DNA from 4 places in the Enterococcus malodoratus genome. Region 3 is predicted to be linked to each of the others. Evidence: riboswitches for the same ligand, from Rfam matches in the RefSeq annotation. Region 3 holds a riboswitch; each other region holds the start of a gene.
What was found. Region 3 has a riboswitch for magnesium ahead of mgtA (magnesium-translocating P-type ATPase). Riboswitches for the same ligand answer to the same signal wherever they lie in the genome.
Positions count from the first base shown of each region.

Region 1: another riboswitch for magnesium. It lies ahead of PGP85_RS01170 (FtsW/RodA/SpoVE family cell cycle protein); the one in region 3 lies ahead of mgtA (magnesium-translocating P-type ATPase).
Region 2: another riboswitch for magnesium. It lies ahead of PGP85_RS00260 (ABC transporter permease subunit); the one in region 3 lies ahead of mgtA (magnesium-translocating P-type ATPase).
Region 4: another riboswitch for magnesium. It lies ahead of PGP85_RS17970 (GNAT family N-acetyltransferase); the one in region 3 lies ahead of mgtA (magnesium-translocating P-type ATPase).

Region 1 is NZ_JAQDPG010000001.1:224,899-229,588, forward strand. It holds gene PGP85_RS01160 (MucBP domain-containing protein) at 1-808, opposite strand, end outside; gene PGP85_RS01165 (class I SAM-dependent methyltransferase) at 970-1,554, opposite strand; M-box (ykoK) riboswitch at 1,766-1,934, shown strand; gene PGP85_RS01170 (FtsW/RodA/SpoVE family cell cycle protein) at 2,048-3,190, shown strand; gene PGP85_RS01175 (FtsW/RodA/SpoVE family cell cycle protein) at 3,168-4,319, shown strand; gene PGP85_RS01180 (phosphatase PAP2/LCP family protein) at 4,349-4,690, shown strand, end outside.
Region 2 is NZ_JAQDPG010000001.1:46,092-50,781, forward strand. It holds gene PGP85_RS00250 (ABC transporter permease) at 1-106, shown strand, start outside; gene PGP85_RS00255 (ABC transporter ATP-binding protein) at 185-982, opposite strand; gene PGP85_RS00260 (ABC transporter permease subunit) at 1,064-2,821, opposite strand; M-box (ykoK) riboswitch at 2,878-3,046, opposite strand; gene PGP85_RS00265 (LysR family transcriptional regulator) at 3,384-4,286, shown strand; gene PGP85_RS00270 (LCP family protein) at 4,353-4,690, opposite strand, start outside.
Region 3 is NZ_JAQDPG010000002.1:399,093-403,782, reverse strand. It holds gene PGP85_RS05285 (aminotransferase-like domain-containing protein) at 59-1,480, shown strand; gene PGP85_RS05280 (nitroreductase family protein) at 1,481-2,206, shown strand; M-box (ykoK) riboswitch at 2,250-2,413, shown strand; gene mgtA (magnesium-translocating P-type ATPase) at 2,712-4,690, shown strand, end outside.
Region 4 is NZ_JAQDPG010000013.1:7,914-12,603, forward strand. It holds gene PGP85_RS17965 (hydroxymethylglutaryl-CoA reductase, degradative) at 1-1,171, shown strand, start outside; M-box (ykoK) riboswitch at 1,449-1,618, shown strand; gene PGP85_RS17970 (GNAT family N-acetyltransferase) at 1,781-2,224, shown strand; gene mgtA (magnesium-translocating P-type ATPase) at 2,359-4,690, shown strand, end outside.

The sequences.
Region 1 (4,690 bases), on a different contig from region 3:
GCATGTGATTGATTGGTTTGAAATCAGTGATTCCGCAAAATTGTACGCGCAGTTCATTGAGCTTGGTCAGTGCAGTGACCGGTTCAATTGTGGTAATCTTCATATTCGATTCGAAAGTTAAGGATTCCAAATCAGTCATTTTAATGATTTTATCGTAAACACTATCCGTGACACTAGTGCCAGATAGATTTAGACGAGTGAGTCCAGCACCGAAATTCGGAACGTTTTGATCCGTGACATTCGATCCCATCAGATAGACTTGCTTCAATTTCGGCAGAGCAGTCAATAACGAGAAATCAGTGATTTGATTATTGGAATTCATATAAAAAAATTCAAGATTTGTAGCTAATTCTAACCCTTTTAAACTAGCGATTGCATTATCAGCATTTTGAATATATAAACTAGTGACTTTTGGCATATCCTCTTGAGTCAAGGTTTCTTTTGTCTTGCCGATGGCCTTTGCGACGATCTGCTGCAAGACTGGATCTGGCATCCAATCTGCTATAGTTGAAGCTCGTGTTTCTGGCATGTTCGTCGTTGAACTTGTTGTTGCTTGCGAACTAGTAACCGAGCTTTCAGTCGTCGAAGGCGTACTAGTTGAAAGTGTGGTATCCGAATTTATGACAGAACTTGCTGTTGAAGGCACAGTGCTGTCTGTTGAATAAGCGGGAGACGACGTATCAGAAGCGGTCGACTGGGTGGGTTCAGCAGTATCAGTCGTTGCTTCCGCCGCACTTTTTAATGGCAGGCCTGAAAAAGTACCTAATACCATAGAGTGGGCAAGTAATATATATAAACTTTTCTTCACAAATATAACTCCTTTATAAATATAATATAGCTAGTAAATAATAAAACTGTTTTTAGTTTTAAACTGTTCAAGTTTTATTTTTTTAATTTATTATTTTGAACATTTTTGTTCATCTTTTAATAAAAAACCTCTAAACTTTTAAAAGTTTAGAGGGAAGAATTTTATTTATAACAGGTTGCCAGGAAAAGATCAGCCGCTTGGTTCATGAAGATTTTTTCACCATGATAAAAGTCATGGATGTTTACTTTAGAAAAACCGATAGTTTTTAATAGGCTGGTCAATTCCGCCGGATCAAAACCGCTGTGAACTTTCGGGTGGCTCACACTGGAATTTTTCATGAAGTCCACGATCAGTAATTTACCGCCGTTGGGTAGAAGCTCAAATAATTCAGTTAAAATTTTTTTCGTATCGGGAATATGCAGCAGTACTAAAGACATCATGATTGTATCAACAGATATTTTGGGTGCTCCGTCTGTAAAGTCGGCATGCAGCACGCGCGCATTGGTCAATCGCTGTTGTTGAATTTTATGTTCGGCAACAGCCAGCATATTTTCAGCGGCGTCGACGAGGATCAATTCTTCTGCTCGGTGAGCTAAGGGTAAACTGACCAGTCCCGTTCCGCTGCCATAATCCATGATTTTTCCGTGAAATTCAGGTTCAATTTCTTTCGTAATAATTTGTGCTAAACTCTTTCGTTCGGCAGTATCGTATCTTTCTGCCATTTTTTCAAAGACATTTTCGGTCATTTCGAGTCGCTCCTTACATGATATCTATCTGGTTGTTATTGTATGATAACCACTCTGGAAAGTGAATTAGAAGCTTCTATTAAGGAAACGTTTAGTCTAGTAAATTTTTCATAAACTGTTTTATAAGCAAAATTAAAGAAATTAGGATTATTTACGAAAGGTTTTGATATTTAATGGCAAAATAAGTAGTATTCGTTGTGAAAGTAAATATAAGTAAACTTGTTAGGTGAGGCTCCTAAACAAACATAGGCTATTGCGCAGAAACGTCGAAAGACGCCAATGTGTAAAATAGGAATTGTCGGATTAAGGCTTTTCATAAAATAGCTAAGAGTAATTTCTTTACGTTGTTTAGTGCTAAAACTCAGACGATGAGATTGTGTGAGACGCCAAACTTGTTAGTTCTTTTTGCTAACGTTTGGTGTCTTTTTTTTGAGGTTATTTACAGTGGACTCTCTCGTCTCGAACAGTTGCTTGATGAAGGGGAGAGATGAACATGATGAAAAGAAAACAGATCGATTGGCTATTGTTGTTGCCCTATTTAGGGACTAGCTTAATCGGTCTTTTAATTGTCTTCAGTGCGAGTTCATACCGCTTAATGGCAGCTGGAGAAAATCCATTGTCGTTATTCAGCAAGCAGGCCATTTTTATGGTGCTCAGCTGGCTGGTCATCGCAGTGATCTATCGCGTCAAAAGCGATGTTTTGCTGAAGGGAAGACCCGTCAAGATTTTATTGGGCATTGGGTTATTCAGTCTGTTGCTGGTAAAAATAAGTGGTGTGAGTATCAATGGCGCTCAAAGATGGGTATCGTTATTCGGCATCCAGTTTCAACCTTCGGAAGTAACGAATGTCGCGTTGATTTTCTACTTGGCTTATTTTTTTCGGAAGAAGCGATCTCGGCACGAGCTGATCACGCCAAGTGTGCTGGTTTTTCTAAGCGGCCTGCTGATCTTATTGCAGCCGAAGGTTACGGGGGCGATCATTCTCTGGATCGTTGCGCTAGTGATTATTACAACGGCTCAGCTTCCGTATCAGCTGACCGTGATCCTCTTTTTGGCTATTTTTCTAGGAATTGCACTGGCAGGAGGGATCATTCTTTTTTTGGGAAGTCATTCTCTTTTGCCTGAACTGTTTGCTCATACCTATGATCGGATTCGCTTGGTTAGAGATCCTTTTTTAGATCCTTATGGCAAAGGATTTCAAATGAGCAATTCCTATTACGCCCTCTATAACGGCGGATTTTTTGGTCGCGGATTGGGCAACAGCATCACTAAAAAGGGCTATCTGCCTGTTGCAGAAACGGATTTTGTGTATTCGATTTTGATCGAGGAGCTCGGTGTGATTGTCGGACTTATTGTGCTGGCGCTGCTCTTTGTGATCGCACTTCGTCTATTTGTTCTGGCTGCCAAAGAACCAAGCCAGCAGGTGAGTTTGGTTTATTTCGGGGTCGGAACCTTATTGCTGATTCAGACGAGTATCAACATTGCGAGTATTCTAGGGCTGATTCCTATGACGGGGGTCCCATTGCCGTTTATCAGTTATGGGGGCACGAGCTACCTGCTGCTCTCAGTGGCCTTAGGCGTCTGCCTAAAATTTTCTTCGGAGGTTCGACCACATGTTGAAACGCTTAAACAATGATTTTAATTATGCTTTGTTTTTACCGATCCTGCTCTTTTATCTGATCAGTATCGGCGTGCAATCAATGGCGGCTGAGCTGGATGGGGTCGATGTAAAAAATGTCGTGACGAAACAAATCATTTTTTGTGTCCTCTCATTGGTCGCGATGATGATAGTCAGTAAAATAAAAACAGCGACTCTATTGAAGTATGCGCCTTTATTTTATGTGCTTTCACTAGGCGTAATGGCACTTTTGTATTGGTTTTATGATCCTGCCATGTATTCTGTGACCAGTACGAAACGCTGGTTGCGCATCGGCAGCTTTTCTTTTCAACCTTCGGAGCTAATGAAGCTGAGTTTTACACTTTTTATGGTGCGGTTGACAGTAGTCAATGAAATGCGCTGTCGGCAGCGAAGTTTGAAAAGCGATCTCTACTTTCTTGGAAAAATCGCGCTTTATAGTTTGCCGACCTTTTTATTGATGTTCATGCAGCGGGATTTTGGAACTAGTCTGGTTTTTATCGCGATTTTAGGTGCCTTGTTTGTTATTTCGGGTGTTCATTGGAAGATCCTTGCTGTGATCACCGGAAGCGGGGCGGCAATTGGAAGCCTGCTGCTGGTTTTAGTATTTAGCAAGTGGGGCAATCAGCTGCTTTATGGGATGCATTTCAAAACCTATCAATTGGATCGTGTTCGAGCTTGGGTCGATCCTTTTCAATACCAAGATTCGATTGCTTACCAGCAGGTTCAAAGTTTGTACGCTATTGGATCAGGCGGGCTGACTGGTCGGGGCGCAGATCAGGCCGCGGTTTATGTACCTGTGCGAGAATCCGACATGATTTTTACGGTGATTGGCGAAAGCTTTGGTTTTATCGGCGGAACGATTGTGATCTTTCTTTATTTCTATCTGTTTTACCAGATTCTTTCGGCCGCGATAAAAACGAATAATAAGGCAAATCTTTACGTGGCGGTGGCCTTCGTTTTTGGCTTGTTGTTTCAAATTTTCGAAAATATCGGAGCCGCGATTGGCGTTTTGCCCTTAACTGGGATTCCTTTGCCGATTTTGAGTCAAGGGGGAACCTCTCTGATTGTTTTAGGCATTGGTTTGGGAGTCATGATGGGGTTCAAAGAAAAAACAAGTTCATTTTGAAAAATAGTGTGGAAGAAACGAGGATAATTATGCGAAAAAAACTATTTATTGCCAGCGGCGGGGCGCTTTTTGGACTGCTGATACTGACAATTGCTGTAACGATGGATGCCCATTGGCTGAAAGGCCTTGATGGCATTTTCATCCAAAATCGATTGCCGAACATTTTTTATTTAACCGCTTTTGCAGGGGCCACAGCAAAATTGGCTACGATCGGTCCAATGATCATTATTTTTAGTATTTTGGCAATCTTTTTATTGCGGGTCCATCAGCGGACTTGGGTGATTTGGCTATTTGGCAATTTATTGTGTGTGAGCGGAGCGGGATTTGTGCTAAAACAATTGATCCAGCGAGCACGTCCCGACCAGCTTCAA
Region 2 (4,690 bases), on a different contig from region 3:
CAGCATCCTAGGCGTATTCTTAATTGTAGTAATCACAATGCTTTATGCAGTAAACAAGATCAAAAAAGAAAATATTATTGACGCGCTGCGGGATGATTTGACCTGATAGACGCAATAAAAAAATCAAGTGTGATAGCCGCACTTGAATTTTTTTTGCTTTAAAAACAAACCAGATATACTCGGATTATCTATGCCGCAGGTTGTTAATCTTCATTCGCCGGATCATTTCTGTGGTAATTTGTTCTACGATGTTGATCGTTGTTTTGGGTGATCGTTGGCTTCTTGGAATATCGATTTGATAGATTTGCGCCACACGGCCAGGATTTGAGTCCATTAAGACGACACGATCGGAAAGCTGAACAGCCTGTTGGACATCATGAGTGATCATGACAATCGACTTCGTGGCAATTTGATTGCCAAGCCAAATTTTCAATAGATCATTGGATAATTGACTAGAGGTAATGATGTCCAGTGCTGAGAAAGGTTCATCCAGCAATAACAGGCTAGGCTCAATGGCCAAGGCACGGGCGAAGCCGACTCGCTGCTTCATGCCGCCGGAGAGCTCGCGGGGATAAGCCTTCTCAAAGCCGGTGAGTCCAATCATGTCGATCAGATTACTTACACGTTTTCCCATTTGCTCACGTGAGATATCGTCGCGATTTTCCAGTCCAAAGCTGATATTCTTTTCTACAGTTAACCATGGAAATAAGGCGAAATGCTGGAATACCATGCTGATGTTGGCGTCTGGTTCGGTAATGGTTTTATTTTCAAATGTAATTTCGCCTTTGGTTGGTTGAAGCAGTCCGGCAATACTTCTTAGCAGGGTTGATTTTCCTGTCCCTGATTGTCCGATAATACTCAGAAATTCGTTGTTTTTAACGGTCAAGTCGACATTTTCCAGTACCTTTAAATGTTCCTTATGTCCTTCAATTTCAAATTCTTTGCAGACTGATTTGACGTTTAATAATTCGTTATTTTCCATTCTTCTATTTTGTATAGCTGAAGCAATCGGCTTCAACCTACTTCTCCTTTCGTTTGAACGCTTATTAAATTTTGATGCGTTTTAATAATGAAATTTTTCTTTAGCCACTCGATATAGGGGCTGCCAGATGAAGGCAATGCAGAGGCCTACCATAAAGCACATCGCCAATGTTCCAAGAGCAGACTTGTCTTTGATGCCGTCATTGACGGAAATATAGTGGCCCAATCCTGTGACATCGATCGATTTCTTTCCCCATTGAATACTTTCAGCCGCAATGTCGGCATTCCAAGCAGCTCCAGCAGCATTGATAATCGCAGTGATGATGTAGGGCAAAATGGAGGGAATAAGGTATTTTACCCACCATTGCCATTTAGATAATTTAAAAATTTTCGTGACATCTCGAATATCGTCCGGGATCGCTAAGTAACCAGCGATAACATTGAAGAAGTAGTACCATTGACAGCCAACCATAATCAAGGGCAACAGCCACCATTCCAATCTATTGAAGCCCATGCTGATAAAAATAACGATAAAGGGCGTGTAGACATTAGATGGAATCGATCCTAGGATTTGACCGATTGGCTGAACAAAGTTTAAGCGGCGATTGTCACTCGCTACCCAAATCGCTAAAGGCGTAAAGATCAATCCGGCAACAATCATCGCCAATGTAACCCGTAAAGTAGTATACAGCGTCAATTTCGGGATCATCCCAAAATCTTGATGGGGCAAGAAATGATAGAGCTTGATGGCATAAACGATCACTAAGATGGCCAGACCGACGTACCACAGAGTTTTAAAGAAATTACGAAACCTCGCCACTAGCTTATAGAGCCGATCCAGCTTTAAGAAATACCAAATTTTCGGCAGTTTATAGATCCAAAAGTGACTGAAGGCCGAGAAAAAACGGGAGCAGCGTTTGGTTAATGTCGCCTCTTTGAGCACTCGATAAATAATAGATTTTGGCGGAACAGAGCTTTCGACATCGGTCTCATACTTAAAATAATAGGTTGCGCGAACTAACGGCTGAAAGACTAAGAAGTTGAGAATCACAACATTCAGCAGCAGTGCCAAGACAGCCCATAGACAGGCCTTAAAATCGGCACGATCCAATGCAATCTGAATGTACGAGCCGATTCCAGGTAAGAAAAGTGTCGTGTCTTTCGGAATAGCCACGGAGGCCTGCTCACTGGCGACTAAGGCGAACCAAGCCGCTGTTTGAGAAATAATCACGTTCCACAGCAGTCCTGGAATCGCGTAAACAAACTCTAAGCGCCAAAATTTTTCCCAAGGGTTGTATTTGAATTGATCCGTGACATTGGACAAGTCAGAGGGGATGACCTCCATGATTTGGTAGAGGGTCAACATAATATTCCAAGCTTGTCCGGTGAAAATCGCAAAGATCGCGACACATTCCGCGCCTAGTACGTTTCCGGGGAAAAGCCCCAACAGCCAAGCGGTGGTGAAGGTCAAGAAGCCCAGCAGCGGCACGGATTCTAAAAAGTTGACCATGGGCAAAATGATTCGTCGAGCAGTTTTGTATCTCACTGCCAGTACGCCGAACACAAATGAAAAGAGAAAGGACCAAAACATCCCGACAATCATTCGAAACATTGTCCGAATGGAAAAGTAAACTAAGTTCGAAGCAGCAAGAAAATCGTGGGTTTTACTTGCTGTTGCTAAAAAGTCTTCTGAGGGCAGTGAATGGAGCGGTCGATTCATTTTTATCAAAGAGAAGATCAAGATGAATGCAAACAACACTACGATCACTAAGAATGTAAGATTTCCGATCCCTTTCTTTAGTGTGCTGTTTTCTTTGGATGGTGCGCGTAAAACGTTCAATGGAAAAACCTCCTAAAAAATCATATTAAGGAGGTCGCCGAATAAACAGTTTTATCAGGAAATCACGTTAATTGAGCTTTGGCTTTCTGAGACGTAAGAAAAGATCTTCTAGTTATCTTAGGAAAGCCTTAATTCGACAATCCCTGCTTTACTCGTTACTGTCTCTCGACATTTCCGAGCGATAACCTATGTTCTTCAGAGTAACCTCACCTAATATGATTTTTATTTTATTGTGCACACCCATCATACTCGTGAAGGGGGAGAAAGCAATTGCCTTAAAGCGGCCGGCTGATTTCTCGAAAGGGAGAGTCAGTATAAATAAAGGCTTTCTGCGACTTTTCGCTTTTTGGATAATCGCTTTCCAGATTATTGGAACGGGCAGCTATTGATGCGTTCAATCAATGATCCTGTTTTTCGTTCAAAAAGTTATTAAAAAAATATCAATCAATCGTTAATCGCTGTTAAAGAACTTCTGTTATCAAATGTTTTTCCTTGATTATTTGGGGTGAGTAAGAGCAAAATTAGGTTGACCTAAAATATTGCGTGCTTGGAAGTGAAAAAAATGTCAATTGAAAAATTAGAGTATTTCTACCTTATCGCTAAATACAACAGCCTTTCTAAAGCTTCTCAGGAGCTGTATGTAGGCATTTCCTCATTAAGTTCGGCACTGAAAAGTCTTGAAAATGAACTTGGCTACGATTTATTTCTTCGCCATGGGAAGAAATTGGTATTAAGTGAAGAGGGAGAAAAAATCCTGCCGTTTGTTAAACGGATTATTGAGGAGGCCAAGAAAATTCATTTTCCGCTCTATCAAATGATTGATCGGCCTTCCTTTAAAGTAGGAATCAGCGAATCAGTTTTGATATTCGAAGCGGGGGAGTGTGCTTGCAGGGATGAATCCTACACAATCAACTATATTAATGCGGCTCCGCTAGAGCTGTTTAATCAGTTAAAGCAAAAGGAAGTCGATCTGGTAATCACCAGCAGTGTGGTGGAGGACCCACAATTTGAACGAACGTCTTTGATCCGTTCAAAAATGGTCTTGGCCGCCAATGCCTCCCTAGTGAAAAATGAACTGAAGCAGGCAACCGCCGAAGATTTAGAAAAAATGCCTTTTATTGTCTTAACAGATCATTTAGGGCATCGGCAGCTAACTCAACGAACAGCGAACTTTTTCAATATTGCACCTGATTATCTTTATTGCCATGACAGCTTAGGGATTCATAAATGGCTGAAGGAGAAAAAAGGGGTTTTTGTGATCCATGCGATTGAAAAGGAGCTGTTAGCCAGCGAGTCGATTCATTTTCTGGCTTTACCTAGCGCCTTAAGCCTGGAATTCTATTTATATAAAAATAAAACCAGTCATCATGCTTTTGATATTGAGGCGGTCGAAAATGACCTAAAACGGATTTTCAAAGAGATAGAAATTAAAGGGAATGGCCGACCGGCCCTAAGCAGCCAATAATTTTAAACAATAAAAACAGCGTATGAGTGTCTCCGTCAGAGAACTTATACGCTGTTTTCGTCGTTATCAAGGGACAAACCCATTTTTAGTTTTAACAGTAGGCAGCGCACCGGTTTCTGTATTATCTGGTGTGCCGATGTAGGTATTGCCGTTGAGGGAGGTAGATTCCTTGTCTTCGGCCGCTTCATCTTGAACAGAGTAGTCGCTTTGATAGAGATAGTCGCCGTCGGTATGGAAGACAAAACCTTTTTTGTCTTGTTCATTTTTTTTGTCAATCCCGAGACTCACTCTCAGTTCGTGGCTTACATAATCGATGCTATCTGGATACAGCTCCACCATGCTGCGACCTTGGTTGCTGAAGGTTCGCCAATCAAAAGTGAGACGCTGCTTTTCGTAGTCACTGT
Region 3 (4,690 bases):
GACAGTCAATAATAATTGGGTTAGCTTTGAATCATCCAATAATGAGTGAGGGAAAAATATGTGGCAACTAACAGAAAAAAAATCCACACCAGTGTATCAGCAGATCATTGAACAAATCATTAACTATATTCAAAACGGCACCTTGCAGCCAGGGGATAAATTACCGGCTGAGCGAAAATTGGCGGACTATTATCAAGTGAATCGATCGACGGTTGTCCACGCTTTAGATGAATTAGTCAGTCTTGGCTGGGTATTGCGGAGACAAGGAAGCGGCACAATAGTTAATGAAGGAAACTGGGGGCGCAGTACGACGCCGCGAGTCGATTGGCGCAGTTTGTTTACTCAAGAAGCTCATCCGAAAGAGCCTTTTCTCGAAAAACTTCAACAGCTGCTAAATGACCCAGAGGCAATTGACCTTTATTCAGGTGAACTCCCATTGAGTCTGATCCCGGATTTTCGCTTTCCTTCCTATACTTGGGAAGAGTTGCTATTAGAAGAGCGAAAACAAAGTCCGCTGGGATATCGACCGCTGCAGCAGGTCATTTGTCAGCGAATTGAAACGGAGCAAAAAATCAAGGTTTCATCGAATCAAGTTCTGATCACGTCAGGCGCGCAACAGGCGATGTTTTTATTATTGCAAGTGATGTTACAAAGCGGTGATAGTGTGGCGATTGAAGACCCGTCATTTTTGTACTCGTTACCGATTTTTGCGAGTGCGGGTATCAGACTGTACGGAGTTGAAATGGATCGCGAAGGAATGCGCATTGACAAGTTGGAACAATTAATCCTGACGAAGAAAATCAAATTGATCATCCTGAATCCGACCTTCCAAAATCCGACAGGTTCAATGATGTCGAATCGGCGTAGAAACGCATTGATCGATCTTAGTCGTAAATATCAATTGCCGATTGTTGAAGATGAGGTATTTAGGGAAATGAACTTCAACGAAATTCCGCCTTCGTTGAAGGAACTCGCACCGCATCAGGTGATTCATTTAGGATCACTTTCGAAAATCTTTGGTTCTTCGATCAAAATAGGCTGGATTGTTGCTGATCAAGATCTGATTCAACGTTTATCTGAAGCAAAGCAAATGATGGATTTTTCGATCAGTGTTTTTCCGCAGGTGATCGCTCATACCGCCTTAACAGACTCGCGGTTTGAACATAATCAAGCCGTGTTGGTTGGAACATTAAAGCAATTGGCGCAGGCGTTTTTAAAAGGAGCAGAAGCAATTGCTGATGATTGGGAGGTATCTGAGATCAATGGCGGTATTTATGTATATTTAACTTGGCGCCATCAACATCTTACGAGAAAAGATTGGGAGATTTTTCTGCGAGAAAAATTATTGATCGCCCCCGCATTTCTATTTAGTAATGATACAATGGCAATGAGAGTGAATTACACTCGGATGACAAAACAAACGCGAGAGCAATTTTTCGCGAAGCTGCAGACAATTTCAAAGGAGTTAAGGAGGAGTTAAATGGAAGCGTTGGAGATCATGAAGCAACATCGGACTTATCGCAATTTTGATGAAACGTATCAGCTATCAGAGGATCAACTGCAAAAGATTTTGCAGGCAAGTCGGCAGGCCCCAAGTTGGATGAACGGACAAATGTACAGCATTATTGTAGTAAAAGATCGTGAAATCCGTGAGAAACTAGTTGAGATGAATCCTGGAAACCCGCATGTGCTGCACAGTTCGGTTTTCTTAGTTTTTGTGGCAGACTTAAAAAGAACGCAAAAGGTCGCAGATCATTATGAGATGGACTACCGTATAGGCGAAGGTCTGGACCCGTTGATTACAGCCGTCACTGATACTGCTTTAGCGTTGGAAAATGCTGTGATCGCGACTGAAGCTTTAGGATTGGGCTCAGTTGTTGTTGGGACAATTCGGAAAGATGTCGCAGAAGTCAGCGAACTGTTAAGATTGCCGGATTATGTTCTGCCTGTTGCCGGTTTAAGTATTGGCAAACCAAATGTGGAAATGCGGGTCAAACCGCGATTGCCAGATCAGACGGTGATTCATTATGATACGTACAAGGATTATGATTATTCTTCGATTGAGGAATATGACGATACGATGGAAAAGTTTGCCGAGGCTCGTGAAACAAAACTTTGGAGTAAAAAATTTGCTGACTACTTTAGCAATACGCCCAACAAGAAAGTTGATGAATTTCTGAAACAAAACAAGTTTTTTCAATCTTAAGTTTGACACTGAAAGATAAGTGACATATAGTAAGGATGTAAATAAGAATAATTGTTAGGTGAGGCTCCTATATGGACACAGGCTACTGCCCAAAAATGTCGAGAGACGCCAATGGGTAGAACAGGGATCATCGTGAAGGTGATTCATAACGTAGCTGACAAATCTGTCTACGCCCTATAGTGCTAAAGCTCGACGATGAACATGAATGAATTTTTCGCGCGTGCTCATTTTCGAGCGCGCGTTTTTTTGCCGTTTATTTGAAACTAAAGCGAATAGAATGGACTTAAGGCGATTTTTGAGAATTGTTTAGTTGAATCGTATGAATGGTGAAGACACTCCTGTTTTTCCGTTTTTGAAAAAAAGAGCTCTTAATCGGAGTTAGCTGCCAGTGATTTCCCTGATAATTGAAAGGATGTGAGGAAGATGGATTATGAAGATAGTCGACCGAAGAGAAAATATAAAAGGGCGGCTTGTGTTGCCTTAAATTTTAGGGGGAACTACTATGATGAACAAAAAAAACCTTCTTGCTCGCAAGATCAGCAAAGATCAAGAACTGAAAAAGCTGGCGATTCTATCTGATCGGGATTTATTTTTAAACTTGCGAACATCATTGCAAGGGTTATCGGAAGAAGATGCACAAAGCCGTTTGGAGGAATACGGGCCAAACGAAGTTTCAGCACAAAAACCTACACCTGGAATTCTATTATTTTTACAAGCATTCAATGATCCATTCGTTTATGTTTTAGCACTATTAGCCATTGTTTCTGTATTGACGAATGATCTTGAAGCGGCAGTCGTAATGACAATCATGATATTAGCCAGTGTGTTGATTACTTTTATTCAGGAATATCGTTCACAAAAAGCGAGTATTGAATTAAAAGAAATGATCGAAAATACGGCAGCAATCACGCGGAATGGTGAAACAAAGGAAATTCCGATGGATGAAGTTGTACCTGGTGACATTTTGACGTTAGCGACTGGCGATATGATTCCAGCAGATGCCGTATTGATTTGGACGAAGGATCTTTTCGTTAACCAATCATCGTTAACGGGAGAATCAATGCCCGTTGAAAAATATCTTGATCAAGATAAGAAATTAACAGATGAAATGACGGCATTGGATTTAACAAATCTGGTTTTTATGGGAACCGATGTATTAAGTGGTCAAGGTAAAGCTATTATTCTGAAAACGGGACAACAAACATTCTTTGGCGACATCGCAAAAAATGCCACTTCAAAACGCGGGAAAACCTCATTTGATATTGGCTTAGCAAGAGTCAGCAAACTATTATTACGAATGGTCATGGTCTTATTTCCATTAGTCTTCTTAATCAATGGACTGACAAAGGGAGATTGGAGCAGTGCATTTTTCTTTGCAATCGCTGTGGCTGTGGGGCTAACTCCTGAAATGCTGCCAATGATCGTGAGTTCCAACTTAGCCAAAGGCGCGTTGACCTTATCAAAACACAAAGTTATCGTGAAGGAATTGGCGTCAATTCAAAATTTAGGCAGTATGGATGTGCTGTGTACCGATAAAACAGGAACAATTACAGAAGATCGGGTGGTCTTAGTCCAGCATCTCGATCCATTAGGAAATGAAAATGAACAAGTACTTGACTTAGCCTTTATGAATTCGACTTATCAAACTGGTTGGAAGAATTTAATGGATATTGCAGTAATTAATTATTTTGAAGAACAAGATCGGAAACTACCGTATCAATCTGTTCAAAAAATCGACGAAATTCCATTCGATTTCTCTCGCCGTCGTTTGACTGTTGTAATGAAAACAGACGAACATCAATTGATGATCACAAAAGGTGCGGTCGAAGAAATGTCAACGATTTGTAAATATGTTGAGATCAACGGAGAGATTATGGAGTTAACGCCGGAGATTCGCCAACAATTACAAACGGTGAATGAAAAAATGAATCGTCAAGGAATGCGAGTAATTACCGTAGCGGTTCGTCGAGATGCCCATGATGAAGCTATTTACTCGACTGATGATGAAAAAGATATGACGTTGATTGGATTTATGGGTTTCCTTGATCCGGCCAAAGCGTCTGCAAAACCAGCAATCAAATCATTACAGCAACATGGTGTGACAGTGAAGGTTTTGACTGGTGACAATGCCATCGTGGCACAAAAAGTATGTCAAGATGTTGGTATTCCGGCAGAAGACTATTTATTAGGAAATCAAGTCGATGAAATGTCGGATGATGAGTTGTACAGAGCAGCCGAAAGCATCAATTTATTTGCCAAATTAAATCCTATGCAAAAATCACGCATTATTGAATCGCTTCAGGATAAAGGACATACCGTAGGATTCATGGGTGATGGTATTAATGATGCTCCGGCACTAAGAAAAGCCGATGTGGGAATTTCGGTCGATACAGCAGCGGATATTACGAAGGATGCCAGCTCGATCATCTTGCTGGAGAAAAGTTTAGCTGTCTTAGAAAACGGTGTAATTGAAGGCCGCCGAGT
Region 4 (4,690 bases), on a different contig from region 3:
CGCTAAAGAGGCAGCTCAGTTAACAATAGAGACTGTTCTACCGGAAAAAGTTGCGAATAATTTGATTGAAAATCAGATCAGTGAAGCTTCGATTCCTCTAGGTGTTGCACAGAATTTTGTAATTAACGGAAAAGAAAAAATTATTCCGATGGTAACAGAAGAACCTTCTGTGATTGCGGCTGCCAGTAATGCCGGTAAAATCATCGCAAAGGCTGGAGGATTTCAGACGCAAGTCATCAATCAAGGAATGATCGGTCAGATCGTTTTACGAAATGTTACTGAGTTTGAAAAAATCAAAGGAATTATTAACGAAAATAAACCAGCTCTTTTCGCAGCGGCAGAAAGAAGCTATCCTTCGATTTATCAACGAGGTGGTGGTTTGCAATCGATTAAGGTGCGTTTCTTTGAGGAGGGCTATCTTTCAATCGACCTTGTGGTGACCACGAAAGACGCGATGGGCGCGAATATTCTAAATACCATCTTGGAAGCTGTCGCGCAGGAATTAAGACAGTTAGTTCCCGATGCAGAGGTACTGTTTAGTATTCTAAGTAACTACGCAACCGAGTCCATGATCATGGCGAGTTGTGAGATTCCTTTAAATCAACTATCTTCCGAACTTGCTGAAAAAATCGTTGACGCCAGCAAATTCAGTAAGCTGGATCCTTATCGTGCAGCCACACATAATAAAGGAATTATGAATGGCATTGATGCAGTCGTATTAGCCACAGGCAACGATACCCGAGCAGTCGAGGCGGCTTGTCATGCATATGCTGCTCGCAATGGTAGCTATGAAGGTCTGACTGATTGGGAGATTAAAAATGATACGCTTGTTGGAAAGCTGATATTGCCAATGAAAGTTGGTATTGTTGGCGGAGCGACAAAGGTTTTGCCAAAAGCTCAAATAAGTTTGAAATTATTAGATGTTTCGGATGCCGCAGAGTTAGGTGAAATTATCGTGGCTGTTGGTTTGGCACAAAATTTTGCCGCGATCAGGGCTTTAGTAACGGATGGTATCCAAAAAGGCCACATGGCGATGCAAAGTCGATCTTTAGCAATTACAGCAGGAGCTACTTCCAGTGAGGTACCTTTAGTTTCTAGACAATTAAGAAAAGCGGACCGAATGAATTTAGCTACAGCAGAACAATTACTAAAAAAAATTCGCCAAGGATAAGTTTAAGCATTGGGGAATAAAACAGAGCTTTGACAGCTCTGTTTTTTTATTGATTTAAAATGGCAAAACGTGCGTTATATTATTTTTAGTGGTGAATGATTATGACAAATAAAAAAATTTGTTCGTTCATTTCCTCATTATTTTTCATAACGGAAAAGGTTGATATAATAGCGTTGAATTCGATTTCTTGGAATTGTTAATTTAATTTATCTGGATTTTTTTATAGAAAAGCGTTTGACAGGTGATTAATAACTTGTTATATTGTCTTCGAAAATAAAATATGATTTGTTAGGTGAGGCTCCTATACAAACACAGGCTACTGCCCAAAAATGTCGAGAGACGCCAATGGGTAGAACAGGAATTGTCGAATACAAGGCTTTTCTTAAGGTAGCTAAGATGTTTGTCTTTACGTTGTATAGTGCCAAAACTCAACGATTAGATCGACTATACGACTTTGTCTATTTGGGATGAATTTTAGTAAGGCTTTTCGCTGAGTTTTTGAGCGAAAAGTCTTTTTTTGCGCAATAATCATTTTTATTTTCGAAATTTAAAAAGGGAGGGATTTACTATGGTAAAACAGTGTTTACAGTAACTAAGTGGAACAGCGCAATGTATTGTGAAGCGTTAACGCTTAGAAACAAAGAGCTAAAGGCAAGTTCAGGAAAAAAGTTCTTATTGAGGGCACCGAGAGATGAAAGAAAGGATATTCACTTGATTATCAAACAGGAAGATCAGGTGATAGGGACTCTATTGCTGCATCCAATTTCAGCTGAATGTGTCCAGATTAAACAAGTGGCGGTGGACTCGCATCACCAAGGAGAAGGATTAGGTAAAAACTTGCTGATATATGCAGAACAAGTTGCTAGAAGAGTTGGTTTTTGTCTTGTTTTCCTAACAGGTAGAGAACAAGCTTGGGGTTTCTATGAAAAGCTAGGTTATCAATCCATCTCGGAGGAGTATGCAGAAGGGCAATTAACCATGCGGATCTACAAAAAGGATATTCAATCACCACTAGAACAAGTGGAAAAAAGGGAGATGAAAACAAATGGATGACAGTAGTTCAATAATTACGGGTTTGTGGCAGAAAATGGTAAACAAGAAGATACTATTGTCTATTTGTTTTTAACGCCAATATTTTCTCCATAAGCCCGTCTGTAGGAGGGGCAACGATGAATACGCTAAAAAATATGGTCTTATATTTATTTATTGGAATAGGATTATGGCATATTTTTTTCGGAAAAAAGGAGAAAAAAATGAAACAGCAAAAGATCACAACAACGAAGACGAATTATAGTCTATTCGCTAAAAAAACAACAAGAAGTATTCTTGATACATTTAAAACATCAACGCTGGAATTATCTGCGGCACAAGTTGCAGAAGCAAGAGAAGAATTTGGAGAAAATAAAATTCCCTATAAAAAGGCAACGCCGTTTTTTATTGAGGTTCTAAAAGCATTTATTACACCATTTACTTTGGTATTGATTGGTTTGGGAGTCATTTCTCTTATCACGGAAGGAATCTTGCCTGAGCCAGGTGAAAAAGATTTCTTCGGCAGCGGTATTATTTTGGTCATGGTATTAGTCAGCGGTACGATGACATTGGTTCAGTCTGTGCGTTCAAACAAAGCAGCCGAGAAGTTGAAATCATTGGTAAAAGTAACTGCAGCAGTTCGCAGAGACAATCAATACAAGGAAATCCCTATGGAAGAAATTGTCTGCGGTGATCTAGTCAAGTTATCCGCCGGAGATATGATTCCAGCCGATATTCGTTTGATTAGCGCAAAGGATTTATTCATCTCACAGTCCGCGCTAACAGGAGAAAGCTATCCTGTCGAAAAAAGTGCGGCAGAGGCAAATGGTCAAAAAGAATCTGAAACGAGTTACGACAATTTAGTATTTATGGGAAGTAATGTGATTAGTGGAAGTGCCGAAGGAATCGTAATCGCTACGGGTGCAAATACCCTGTTTGGTGATGTTGCTAAATCCTTATCGGCTACCCCCGTTCAAACTAGTTTTGAGTTAGGTATTCGTAAAACGTCTTTCTTGTTTATCAAATTCATGGCATTAATGGCACCGACCGTTATTGTGATTAATGGATTCACGAAAGGGGATTGGATGGAGGCATTTCTATTCGGTTTATCAGTGGCTGTGGGGCTGACACCGGAAATGCTGCCAATGATCGTTACAACAAATTTAGTCAAAGGTGCTACAGGAATGGCCAAAAACGGTACGATCATTAAAAATATAAACGCTATTCAAAATTTCGGTGCCATCGATGTATTGTGTACAGATAAAACAGGGACATTAACACAGGACAAAATTATTTTAGAATACCATTTGGATTGTGACGGGGAAGAAGATAGCCGTGTTTTAAGACACGCATATCTAAATAGTTATTATCAAACAGGCCTAAAAAACCTGCTTGATGTGGCCATTATCGAATCAACCAAACAAGAGTTAGACACAGATGAAATTCGTTATCAAAAGGTTGATGAGATTCCCTTTGACTTTCAACGTCGCAGAATGAGTGTTGTTGTAGAAGATCAAAACGGAAAAACGCAAATGATCACAAAAGGTGCAATTGAAGAAATGCTTGAAATTTCTTCTTTCGTTGACTTCAAAGGGCAAGTAACGAAGTTAACGGATGAAGTAAAAAAACAAGTTTTGAAAAAAGTTCACGAATTGAACGAAGACGGATTACGCGTAATCGGTGTGGCTCAAAAAACGAATCCGAGTGTGGTTGGTGAATTTTCAACAGCTGATGAATCTGAAATGGTATTGATTGGTTATCTGGCATTTTTAGATCCGCCAAAAGAAACAACCAAACAAGCGTTGAAGGCGTTGAAAGAAAACGGTGTTGAGGTGAAAGTCTTAACTGGAGATAATGCATTGGTGACCAAGTCCGTTTGTAAGCAGGTTGGACTAGGAACGGAAACAATTATCCATGGAGAAGATTTGATCCATCTTAGTGATCAAGAATTAGCAGAAATCATAGAGGATTACAACGTATTCGTGAAATTGAACCCGCAGCAAAAACAAAAGATTACGAGTTTGCTCAGAGCAAACGGGCATACAGTCGGGTTTCTTGGAGATGGAATCAATGATGCTCCTGCGATGAAAGCCGCTGATGTCGGAATATCCGTTGATACAGCTGTTGATATCGCCAAAGAATCTGCTGATGTGATCTTATTAGAGAAAGACTTGATGATTCTAGAACGGGGAATAATTTCCGGCAGAGAAACATTCGGCAATATCATGAAATATATCAAGGCCACGGCAAGCTCAAATTTTGGCAATATGTTCTCTGTTTTAGTTGCAAGTTCATTCTTACCATTTTTGCCAATGCTTCCACTGCAAATTTTATTTCTAAATTTGATTTATGATATTTCATGTATCTCGATTCCATGGGATCGGATGGATAAAGAATACTTAGAAAAACCAAAAAAATGGACAGCATCCAGCATTGGTAAATTTATGATTTGGCTGGGTCCAACGAGTTCGGTATTTGATATCACGACTT